One region of the Methylocystis borbori genome, then DNA from elsewhere that is predicted to be linked to it. Evidence: predicted binding sites of a transcription regulator. Region 1 holds the regulator's gene; the other holds the start of a gene.

Region 1 (5,685 bases):
TTTCCGCGCGGTCTTGATCGCGCATTCCACGGCCTCGGCGCCGGAATTAACGAAGAAGACAAGATCGGCGAATGTCGCCGTGCAGAGACGCTCGGCGAGACGCTCCGCCTGAGGGATGCGATAGAGATTGGAGACGTGCCAGGGGGACTCGGCGGCGCGCTTCAAAGCCTCGACGAGATGCGGATGATTATGGCCGAGCGACAGCACGGCGACTCCCGCGCCGAAATCGAGATAGCGGTCGCCGTTCTCGGCGGTCAGCCACGCGCCTTCTCCGCGCGTGAAGGCGAGATCGGCCCGCGCATAGGTCGGAAACAGCGCTGACGTCAAAAGTCCTGCTCCATCAGGCCCGCCGCCGCAGGGGCCAGAAAAACAAAGCGCCGCCTTTTTAGGGCGGCAGTTCAAGACGGGATTTTAAGCTTGCGGCGCGGCGCGGTCAAATCCATGGCGGGCCGTGGTTTGTCGGCGGCGAACCGCGGCGGCAAGCGAGGCTTTGGAGAAGATAAAAATGAGTCTCATGGGCGCCGCCCACAGCGAAAGACTGTTGAGAACCCCCTCTTGCGCTTGCCAGCGGGACTCTCGCGTGATTCAAAATAAATCCATGAGTTTTTAGTGAGCGCCCGCGGCGTGGGTTGGGGCGCGTTCTCTCGAGTGTTGATGCGCGTTTCATCGCCGCTGCGCCTAAACGCCAGCGCTGCGGTCGGGGAAAGACTCCGATCCGCGCTCGACCCGATGGAGGGGAGAATCCAATGTCATGGACCGACGAACGCGTCGAACTGCTGCGCAAACTGTGGACCGACGGCTTGAGCGCAAGCCAGGTGGCCGCTGAACTTGGACCCGGCATCACGCGCAACGCCGTGATCGGCAAGATTCATCGCCTGGGACTCGCCGAGCGGGCGAAGACGGCGGCGGCGCCACGGCCGCGCGCGGCCAAACCGCCGCGTCAGAACCAGGCGCGCATGAACGGCGCGCCCACGCATGGCAATCTCGCTTTGGCCTTCGCGCCGCACGCCCTCGCCGCGCCCCGCGTTGCGCGGGAGGAGGAAGTGGTCATCCCCATTTCGGAGCGCGTGACGCTGATGGAGCTGCGCGAGTCCATGTGCCGCTGGCCGATGGGCGATCCGACGACGCCGGAATTTCGTTTCTGCGGCGGCAAGGCGACGGTCGGCGGCGGACCCTACTGCGGCTATCATGCGCGGGTCGCCTATCAGCCGGCGCAGGACAGACGCCGCGCGCGCGATCAATTGCGGGCGCAACGCTACGCGTGATGCGCGGCGCGTCGCGCCGTCTACGCGCGAACGGCTCGGCGGCGTTCGCGATGCGTAACGAACGTCATGGATGTCGCTCAGGATTTCCGCTCGGGACTGCGCCTCGGCGGGAATGACGCCAAGCGCATGGATCAATCAGATCCGTATCAGTCGTGTCCGAAAGTCTCGTCGAAGGAATAGCCGGCGCCGCGCACGGTGCGGATCGGATCCTTTTCGCGGCCGCGGATCAGCGCCTTGCGGAGCCGGCCGACATGCACGTCGACCGTGCGCTCGTCGATCTCCGCCGACATGCCCCAGACGCTGTCGAGAAGCTGCGCGCGGGTGAAGACGCGGCCGGGCTTCTCCATGAAATATTCGAGCAGCCGGAATTCGGTCGGGCCGAGATGGATTTCACGCCCGCCGCGCCGCACGCGGCGCGTGTCGCGGTCGAGGTCAATGTCGCCGAGCGTGAGCTTAGACGCGACGCGCTCGGGACGGGCGCGACGCAGCAGCGCCCGCACCCGCGCCATGAGCTCTGGCGTCGAGAAGGGCTTGACGACGTAATCGTCGGCTCCGACCGAGAGGCCGCGCACGCGCTCCCCTTCCTCGCCGCGAGCGGTGAGCATGATCACCGGCATGTCCCTCGCGCTGTCGCGCGCGCGCAGGCGCCGGCAAATCTCCAGGCCGGAGACGCCCGGCAGCATCCAGTCCAGAATAACAAGATCGGGCGGCGACTCGGCGAGCCGCAGCTCCGCTTCGTCGCCATTGTCGACATGCTCGACCTGATAGCCTTCCGCCTCCAAATTATAGACCAGCAGCGTCGCGAGCGAGGTCTCGTCCTCGACGAGGAGAATGCGCGGCGCGCGATCGCCTTTCCCGTTCCGCTGAAGGACTGCGGAAGTCGTTTCGTTCATTGCGCCGCCTCGTCCTTGACCCCGAAGTCAGGTGCGCGCGATTTGGGCCGCTCCACCGGCATCGCCTCTCCGGTGACGAGATAGACGACAGTCTCGGAAATATTCGTGGTGTGGTCGCCGATCCGCTCGAGATTTTTCGAGCAGAACAGAAGATGCGTGCAAAAGGAGATGTTGCGCGGGTCCTCCATCATGAAGGTGAGGAGGTCGCGAAACACCGAATCCTCGAGCGCGTCGAGATCGGTGTCGTTTTCCCAGACCGCGCGCGCCCGCTCGGTGTCGCGCAGCGCATAGGCGTCGAGCGCGTCCTTCAATTGCATGGCGGCGATTTCGTGCATCGACTTGAGGCCGACGATGGCGCGCGGCACGCGCGCCTCCGAGGCGATCTTCAGCGTGCGTTTGGCGATGTTCTTGGCGAGATCGCCGACCCGCTCTATGTCGCCGGAGATGCGGATCGCGGCGATGCATTCGCGCAGATCCACCGCGAGCGGCTGGCGCCGCGCGATGGTGAGAATGGCGTTCTCCTCGATCTCGCGCTGCAGCGCGTCGAGCCGCGGGTCGCTGGAGACGACGCGATGGGCGAGATCGATGTCGAAGGCCGACAGCGCGTCCATGGCCTCGGCCAGCATCTTCTCCGCGACGCCGCCCATTTCGGCGATGCGCCGGCCGAGGGCTTCGAGGTCACGGTCATAGGATTTGACGATATGGTCGCTCATGAGCGCCGTCCTTGGATCGCTGGTTAGCCGAAACGGCCGGTGATATAGTCGAGCGTGCGCTTTTCTTGCGGCTTGTTGAACACGTCGTCGGTCTCACCGAATTCGACAAGCTCGCCGAGATACATGAAAGCGGTATAGTCGGAGACGCGCACCGCCTGCTGCATGTTGTGCGTGACGATCGCGATGGTGTAGCGGGAAGACAATTCGTCGATCAGCTCCTCGACCTTCGCCGTCGAGATCGGATCGAGCGCAGAACACGGTTCATCGAACAGAATAATCTCAGGCTGCACCGCCACGCTGCGGGCGATGCACAGGCGCTGTTGCTGGCCGCCGGAAAGACCGAGTCCGCTGGTCTGGAGCTTGTCCTTCACCTCATCCCACAAGGCGGCGCCGCGCAGCGCGGCCTCGACGCGGGCGTCCATGTCGGCGCGCGGCAGCTTCTCGTAGAGCCGGATGCCGAAAGCGATGTTTTCGTAGATCGACATCGGAAAGGGCGTCGGCTTTTGAAAGATCATGCCCACCCGGGAGCGCAACGCGTTGAGGTCGATCGCCGGATCGAGAATATTTTCGCCGTCGAGCAGCACCTCGCCTTCGGCGCGCTGGCCGGGATAGAGATCGTACATGCGGTTCAGGACGCGCAGCAGCGTGGACTTGCCGCAGCCCGACGGGCCGATGAAAGACGTCACCTTATTCGTGTATAGCGGCATGGTGACGTTTTTGAGCGAATGCGACTCGCCGTAGTAGAAGTCGAGATTGCGCATCGAGACTTTGGTCAGCGGTTCCTTTACCTGGGCGATTTGAGCAGCGGCGTTCATTTCGATTTCCTCCGCCCGGCGCTGAGGGCGCGGGCCGCGATCGAGAGAGCGAGAACAGCGACGGTGATGAGCAGCGCGCCCGTCCAGGCGAGTTGCTGCCAGTCCTTGTATGGCGAGAGCGCGAACTGGAAGATGACGACAGGCAGGCTCGCCATCGGCGCGGCGAGGTCGCTGCTCCAGAACTGGTTGTTGAGGGCGGTGAACAGGAGCGGCGCGGTCTCGCCGGAGACGCGCGCGATGGCGAGCAACACGCCGGTGACAAGGCCGGCCTTGGCGGCGCGATAAGCGACCTTGCCGACGACATGGGAGCGCGGCGCGCCGAGCGCCGAAGCCGCTTCGCGCATCGACCCCGGCACCAGCAGCAGCATGTCCTCGGTAGTGCGCACGACGACGGGAACCACCAGCAAGGCCAGCGCCACGGCGCCCGAGATCGCCGAGAAATGCCCGATCGGGTGAACGAGGATCGTATAGACGAAGAGACCGACGACGATCGAGGGCGCGCTGAGCAGAATGTCGTTGATGAAGCGCACAACCACCGTCAGCTTCGTATAGCGTCCATATTCCGCCATGTAAGTGCCGGCCAGCATGCCGAGCGGCGTGCCGATCGCGACGCCGATGAGCGTCATGACGAGCGATCCGGCGATGGCGTTGAGCAGGCCGCCGTCCATGCCCGGCGGCGGCGTCATTTGGGTGAAGACGGCGGGCGAGAGGCCGCGCACGCCCTCATAGACGAGCGAAGCGAGGATCAGGAACAACCAGAACAGGCCGAACACCGCCGCCACCCAGCACAGGGTGATGGAGATGGAGTTGGCGCTGCGGCGTGAGGCGTAAAGCGACATGACTTCGATCTTTCTCACGCTGCCTTCCGCTCGATCCGCATCAGCATGTAGCGCGCGAAAGCGAGGACGATGAAGGTGATGACGAAGAGGATGAGGCCGAGTTCGATCAGCGCCGATGTGTAGAGGTCGCCGACCGCCTCGGTGAATTCATTGGCGATGGTCGCGGAAATGGTCGTGCCCGGCGCGAGCAGCGAGCCTGATATCTTATGCGCATTGCCGATGACGAAGGTGACCGCCATCGTCTCGCCGAGCGCGCGGCCAAGACCCAGCATCACCCCGCCGATGACGCCGACGCGCGTGTAAGGCATGACAACGTAGCGCATCACTTCCCACGTCGTCGAGCCGATGCCCCAGGCCGCCTCCTTCAGCACCGGAGGCACGGTTTCGAACACGTCGCGCGAGATCGACGCGATGAAGGGCAGGACCATGATGGCGAGGATGAAGCCCGCCGTCAGCGTGCCGATGCCATAGGGCGGCCCGGCGAAAAGCGTCGAGAAGATCGGAATGTCGCCGAAGGCCGAGATCAGCGCCGGCTGCACATGCTGCTGCAGGAAGGGCGCGAGCACGAAGAGGCCCCAGATGCCGTAGATGATCGAGGGGATGCCGGCGAGCAGTTCGATCGCCGTGCCGATCGGCCGGCGCAGCGAATAGGGGCAAAGCTCGGTCAGGAAGATCGCGATCCCAAGGCCCACGGGCACGGCGATCAGCATGGCGATGACGGAGGTGAGCACCGTGCCGTAGATCGCCGGCAGCGCGCCGAAATTCTCGGTGACGGGATTCCAGGATTGCGAGACGAGGAAGCCGATGCCGAACGTCTTCATCGCCGGCCAGGAGCCGTAAACGAGCGAGATGATCACGCCGCCGAGGATGACGAGCACGATCACCGCCGAGGCGCGGGTGACCTGCAGAAACACCCGGTCGACGAGAGCCAGCCGGCCGAGGACGCGCGTTCGATCCACCGCGACGATGGGCGACGCCGATTGCTCCAGAACAATATCCGACATGTGCGAATCCGCCTCCTGCCCGGCTCCATTGGCTTCGCGCCGGTTCGGTTCGATCGAGAACATCCGCTCCACTCCCGACGCCGGGCTTTCCGTCGAGCGGCGCCTTTCGCGCGCTTTCCGATCGGACCGACATCATCCGATCGACCAGAAATCCCT
Region 2 (5,685 bases), on a different contig from region 1:
TCATACCAATAGGTTAGGCGCCGAAGTCAACTATCGAATCTCGTTGAACAAATGCGGGCGAATGACGGCGCAGGAGGATCGCGATGTACATTGATCGAAGGCGCGCCATTCTTGCGGCTTTGGCTTTTGTGAGCGCCGATCTTGGTTCCGCCAGAGCGGAAAAAAAATCTGATTTCAATCCCGTCGCGATCGCCAAATTGCGGATCGGAGAAATCGTTCGAGAGATTTCAGGAAGCGGACGTGACCAATCGGCTCCCGAACCTTCTGCAGACGCGCTCATGAACATGGGGCTTCTTTTGCAAGCCGGATTAAGGGCTCTCCTACCCGTTCATGAACGGGAAGGCGTCGCGCTGCCAGGCAAATCCTCGCCGAGTGATCCAGCCGAATTGGTCGAAGCGCAAGAAAACTATGCCGCCGTATTTCAGTCAGGCGTCGAAGCCTCGACCGAGCAAAAAGCGAAAGCTTTCCAATCGCTTCAGCTCGCGGCGGAAAAGTTAGCAAGCGCCGGCTATCGGCAATTCTCCAAATCTCTTTCGAACTGGATAAAGACACACGGTCGTTGATGCTTTAGCCCTTTTCGGCCAGCGACGCGCCGAAGCCCAGCATCAGGCCGCGCAGCTCCGGCTCGTCCACGAGATCGGCGGCGACCTCATAGTGAAACCACTGCGTCGCGCGCTGTTTCTTTTCCGGCCAGTCCTTGCGCTGGCGCAGGAAACGCAGCGGAAAGACCTCGACGCGGCAGTCGAGCGTCGCGCCGCCCTTCAGGCGCTTTTCGTAATGATAGTCGCCGAGCTTGACCTTTTCGACCTTGCCGAGGAGGCCGGCCTCCTGCAGCGCTTCGATCGCCGCGGTGATATGCGGCTTGCGGCCTTTCATCGGCCAGCCCTTGGGGATCACCCAGCGCTTGGTGTCGCGGGAGGTGGCGAGCAGGACTTCGACGCGGCCGTCCTTCAGCCGCCAGGGCAGCGCCGCATATTGCACGCGCGGCTCCGGCCCCGCGCCTTCCCGCTTTTTCTTGACCTTGGGAACTTTCATGCGGCGATCCTCGCCAGAGCGTAACAGGTCGCGGCGATAAAAGCGGCCATGGGCATGGTGATGATCCAGGCGACGACGATGTCCTTGGCGACGTTCCAGCGCACCGCCGAAGTTCGCCGCGCCGCGCCGACGCCGACGATGGCGCCGGTGATCGTATGCGTCGTAGAGACGGGCACGCCCAATCCCGTCGCCAGAAAGAGCGTGACCGCGCCACCGGTTTCGGCGCAAAAGCCCTGCATCGGAGTCAGCCGCGTGATTCTCGACCCCATTGTGCGCACGATTCGCCATCCGCCGAAAAGCGTGCCGAGGCCCATCGCCGCCTGGCAGGCGATGACGACCCAGAACGGCACATGGAACTTCCCCTCGATCGCGCCATGCGAATAGAGCAGCACCGCGATCACTCCCATGGTCTTCTGCGCGTCATTGCCGCCATGGCCCAAAGAATAGAGCGAGGCCGACACGAATTGGAGGGAACGGAAGAAGGCGTCGACCGCGCCCGGCGTCTTGCGCACGAAAATCCACGACACGGCTAGGACGAGCGCCAGCGCCAGCAGGAACCCCAGCGCCGGCGACAGCACGATCGCGGCGGCGGTCTTGGCGAGACCCTCCCAGACGATCGCCGAGGTTCCGACCTTGGCGACGCCAGCGCCGACGAGGCCGCCGACGAGCGCATGCGAGCTCGACGAAGGAATGCCCAGCGTCCAGGTGATGAGGTTCCAGACGATCGCGCCCATCAGCGCGCCGAAAATGACGAAATCGTCCACGATCTCCGGCGAGATGATGCCGGCGCCCACTGTCTGCGCCACATGCAGGCCGAAAAACAGGAAGGCGACGAAGTTGAAGAAGGCGGCCCAGAAGACGGCGAGTTGCGGCCGCAGCACGCGCGTCGAGACGATCGTCGCGATGGAATTGGCGGCGTCGTGGAGGCCGTTGAGGAAGTCGAAAATCAGCGCGACCGCGACAAGGCCATAGAGATAGGCGGAGAAATCCTGCACGCTTCGTCTCTATGTGTGTTCCATGACGATGCCGGCGACGCGGTCGGCGACGTCCTCAAAACAGTCCACGACTTTCTCAAGATGGTCGTAAATCTCCGCGCCGACGATGAAGGCCATTGGATCGCTGTGGCGATGCGCCTGGAACAGCGCCTTGAGCCCCTGATCGTGAATGCCGTCGGCGTCGTCCTCTATGCGGATGACCTCTTCGCTGAAGGCGTTGAGCCTGGCGGCGTTCTGGCGCAGGGCGCGCAGGAGCGGAATCGCGTCGCGCGTCAGCTTCGCCGCCTCGACGATGATGTCGCCAATGCGGCGCATGGGGGGATCGAAATCGCGGGTCTCGTAGAGTAGCGTCGCCTTCGCGGTCTGGTGCATCTGGTCGATGGCGTCATCCATCGCCGTGATAAGATCGCGGATGTCGCTGCGGTCGAAAGGCGTGATGAAGGTTCGGCGCACGGCAAGCAGCACGTCGCGGGCGACGGCGTCGGCCTCGTGTTCCTTGCGGCGGATTTCCTGGCTGTGGACGAGAACGCCCTCGCCTCCTTCGAGCAGCGCCCGCAAGGCGAGCGAGCCGGCGACCAGCGTCTCGGCGTGGCGCTCGAAGAGATCGAAGAAGCGCTCCTCTCCGGGCATAAGCGCCTGAAACCAAGACAGCATGGAGATTCCTCGCTCGCGCCGAATCGTCACAAAACTGTCATAAATCGGCTCGGCCACATAGCCGGGGCGGCGGGCGGCTGTAAAGCGGCAAAGCGTCCGTTGGGCGCGATTATCTCGCGCCTTCAGGCGCAGCCTGCCCGTCCGGCTTGCTTAACGCCAGCGCGTCGTCCGACGTGAGCGCGCTCTCCTCGTCGGGAGCATTCTTGCGGCGAAGCAGCTCGCGAAGATGCGCCTTGACCGGCGCCGGCAAGGCGGAGCGGCTCAACGCGACGAGTTTCTCGCCATTATAGACGAAAGGGCCGTTCGGCTCGACAACGACGTCGCCCGACCGCAATGTCGGGTCGGTGAGGGACAGGCGCAGGAAATGCGCCTGCGACGTGGCGGGATCATTGCAGGAACAGTCCTTGGTGACCTTTTCCCGAAACTTGAAAGCCGTCGGAAGCGCCGAATAGCGTTGCCCTTTGGCGTTGCGCGCATATTCGATGCCGCCGCCCTCATAGGCTTCGACGCTTGCGGAGGGGCAGAGGAATTCGCACGACTGCTGGCGCGTCGCCTGCGACGATCGCACGAGCGGAAAGTAGTAACCGTCGCATGCGCGCACGCAATAGGCGCCGGAGCCGCCCTCCGGCCGCGGCGCGGCCGGCGCGCCGTTCGATCCATCGCGCGGTCCTTGCGAAGAAGGCGCCCTGGGCGCGGAAGGCCCTGGACCGAACAGAAAATCGAACAGGCTTTCCTGGGCCGGAACGGCGCGCGGCGCGAGCGCCAGCCCAAAAGCGAGCGCCCCTGCAATAACTGCCTGATGACGCCGAATGAGCCGCATCTTGCTCGTCCCGTCCCTTTGTCCGTCTGGCGACCCCGGCAGGATTCGAACCTGCGACCTACTGCTTCGAAGGCAGTTGCTCTATCCGGCTGAGCTACGGAGTCAAAACGCGTTGAAGTTATGGCGCGTCGAAGCTTCCGCCCGGACCCTATCACCCCCGGCCCGGCCGCTCCAGATGACTTACATACAGATCGCGTCATTTATGGCGACCCCGGCAGGATTCGAACCTGCGACCTACCGCTTAGAAGGCGGTTGCTCTATCCGGCTGAGCTACGGGGTCGAAGCGCCTCAATGCGTCCAGAGGCCGATACGGCTGGTTTTGAAATTGTCGGAATAGGACGCGCCGCGGCGGGCGGCGAGATCCGGCTTCGGCTCCTCGACGCGATAGGCGAGGCCGTTGCGCTCGGCATAGGCGATCGCCTCTTCCTTGGTGGCGAAGTTCAGGCGGATCTGCTGGCGCATGTCGCCGGAGCTCGTCCAGCCCATCAGCGGATCGATGCTGCGCGGCGACTCGGGATCGAAGGCCAGGCGCCAGGGCTTGACCGAACCAGGTCCTGATTGCGTGGCGCTCGGCGCCGGGCGAAAGATGCGTGCGGTCATGGCTTCCTCATAATGCGCCGCTGGCGGAACCAAGTCGCGAAATTCGGCGCGGAACGCGCAGGCTGGTCGGGGCAGCAGGATTCGAACCTGCGACCTGAAGTACCCAAAACTTCCGCGCTACCAGGCTGCGCTATACCCCGCCGGACGTTAAGACGCGCCAAAGCGGCCCTGCTCTCGGCGGCCCTTTCGCTAGCATGCGGCAGGCCGCCTCACAAGCGAAGCCCTCATTGCCGGAACAGGCGATGGCGCACCATGTCGCCGGGCGCGAGCGAAATGCGGCGCGCCGCGCCGGCGTTGAGTTCGATCACCGCCAGCGCCGGCTCGCCTGAGGAGATGATCTTTTCCGAAAAAGGCTCCGTGTCGGCGGCGATGGACGCCACCCTGCCGTCATGGGCGACGAACACCATGTCGAGCGGGATATGGGTGTTTTTCATCCACATGGAGACGGGCTCCTCGGATTTGAAATCGAAGAGCATGCCTTGATCCTGCGGCATGGATTTGCGGAACATCAGCCCACGCATGCGCGTCTTCGGCGTATCCGCGATTTCGACCTTAAACACATGTTCGCCCGTTGCGGTGACGATCCGCACCGTCTCCAGCGTCGGCTCGGCGCGGGCCTGACAGAAGGCCGCAAGCGCGCAGAACAGCGTCAAAACCCGCAGGAGCGAAAAGGGCCGCGACGCGCTCATCGGGGAAAACTCTCGAAAGCGACGTCGCATGTCGAATCGGACGGCGCTTTCAATGCGACGACGGCAGGCTCTTGGCGTCGAGCGGGCGCACCTCCGCCGCCATCAACCCCTTCGGACCGCCGCCGTAGCGCACCAGCACGCTATCGCCGGGCTTGAGCTCCGTCATGCCATAGCGGCGCACCGTCTCCATATGCAGGAAAATATCCTCGGTGCCCTCGCCGCGCGTGAGAAAGCCGAATCCTTTCACGCGATTGAACCATTTGACGATAGCGATCTCATAGCCGCTCGTCGGCGTGACCTGCACATGGGTGCGTCCGGCCATCGATTGGGATGGATGCACGGCGGTCGACTCGTCCATCGCGATGACGCGGAAGACCTGCATGCCTTTCGCGCGCTTTTGCGCCTCGCAGACGACGCGCGCGCCCTCGAAGGCGGTTTGCAGCCCGCTGCGGCGGAGGATGGTGACATGAAGAAGAATGTCGGCCGAGCCGTCGTCGGGAACGACGAAACCATATCCTTTCGCAACATCGAACCATTTTATGTGGCCGGCGATTTCAACAAGGTCCAGACCGGCTTCATCCGGCTCTGTTGCGTTCGCGGCGCCTAATTCATCATGAAAAGTCACTTTGGCTACCACTGACCAACTCCCCTGCTGATCCAGAGCAGCGACGCGCCGACGTAAAGCGATTCCCGTCAGCCCGAATCGTCGAGTCGCTCTGAATCACGTCGGTAGGATAGCATTCGCCGCGTTTCATCCAACCGCAATTTTTCCAAGCTTTGAGGGCCTGTGGATAGGCGCGCGCGCAGCCGCCCGTCGCGCCAAAACTCTCGCCTCGATGCTGAAACGATAAGCATTACCGGCTTGGCGCGCGCGCCGCGGCAGCGGCCAAAG

Evidence for each region. Region 1 encodes PhoB, which activates phosphate uptake and scavenging genes when phosphate is short. Its sites were predicted from a motif close to TGTCATNNANCTGTCAT; they were not measured.
Region 2: a site for PhoB is predicted at 2,709-2,725, ahead of V3H18_RS03295 (DUF47 domain-containing protein). Genes of this name have one in related genera too.

The regions. Positions count from the first base shown of each region.
Region 1 covers NZ_JAZHYN010000016.1:25,212-30,896, forward strand. Annotated here, with positions in the region: gene V3H18_RS07290 (aspartate aminotransferase family protein) at 1-327, opposite strand, end outside; gene V3H18_RS07295 (GcrA family cell cycle regulator) at 747-1,265, shown strand; gene phoB (phosphate regulon transcriptional regulator PhoB) at 1,412-2,158, opposite strand; gene phoU (phosphate signaling complex protein PhoU) at 2,155-2,871, opposite strand; gene pstB (phosphate ABC transporter ATP-binding protein PstB) at 2,895-3,686, opposite strand; gene pstA (phosphate ABC transporter permease PstA) at 3,683-4,525, opposite strand; gene pstC (phosphate ABC transporter permease subunit PstC) at 4,540-5,529, opposite strand; gene V3H18_RS07325 (hypothetical protein) at 5,528-5,685, shown strand, end outside.
Region 2 covers NZ_JAZHYN010000006.1:38,943-44,627, forward strand. Annotated here, with positions in the region: gene V3H18_RS03280 (hypothetical protein) at 84-563, shown strand; gene V3H18_RS03285 (NUDIX hydrolase) at 568-1,035, opposite strand; gene V3H18_RS03290 (inorganic phosphate transporter) at 1,032-2,030, opposite strand; gene V3H18_RS03295 (DUF47 domain-containing protein) at 2,040-2,684, opposite strand; gene V3H18_RS03300 (DUF2865 domain-containing protein) at 2,794-3,504, opposite strand; tRNA gene V3H18_RS03305 (tRNA-Arg) at 3,532-3,608, opposite strand; tRNA gene V3H18_RS03310 (tRNA-Arg) at 3,708-3,784, opposite strand; gene V3H18_RS03315 (ETC complex I subunit) at 3,793-4,104, opposite strand; tRNA gene V3H18_RS03320 (tRNA-Pro) at 4,168-4,244, opposite strand; gene V3H18_RS03325 (DUF192 domain-containing protein) at 4,329-4,793, opposite strand; gene V3H18_RS03330 (cold-shock protein) at 4,843-5,430, opposite strand.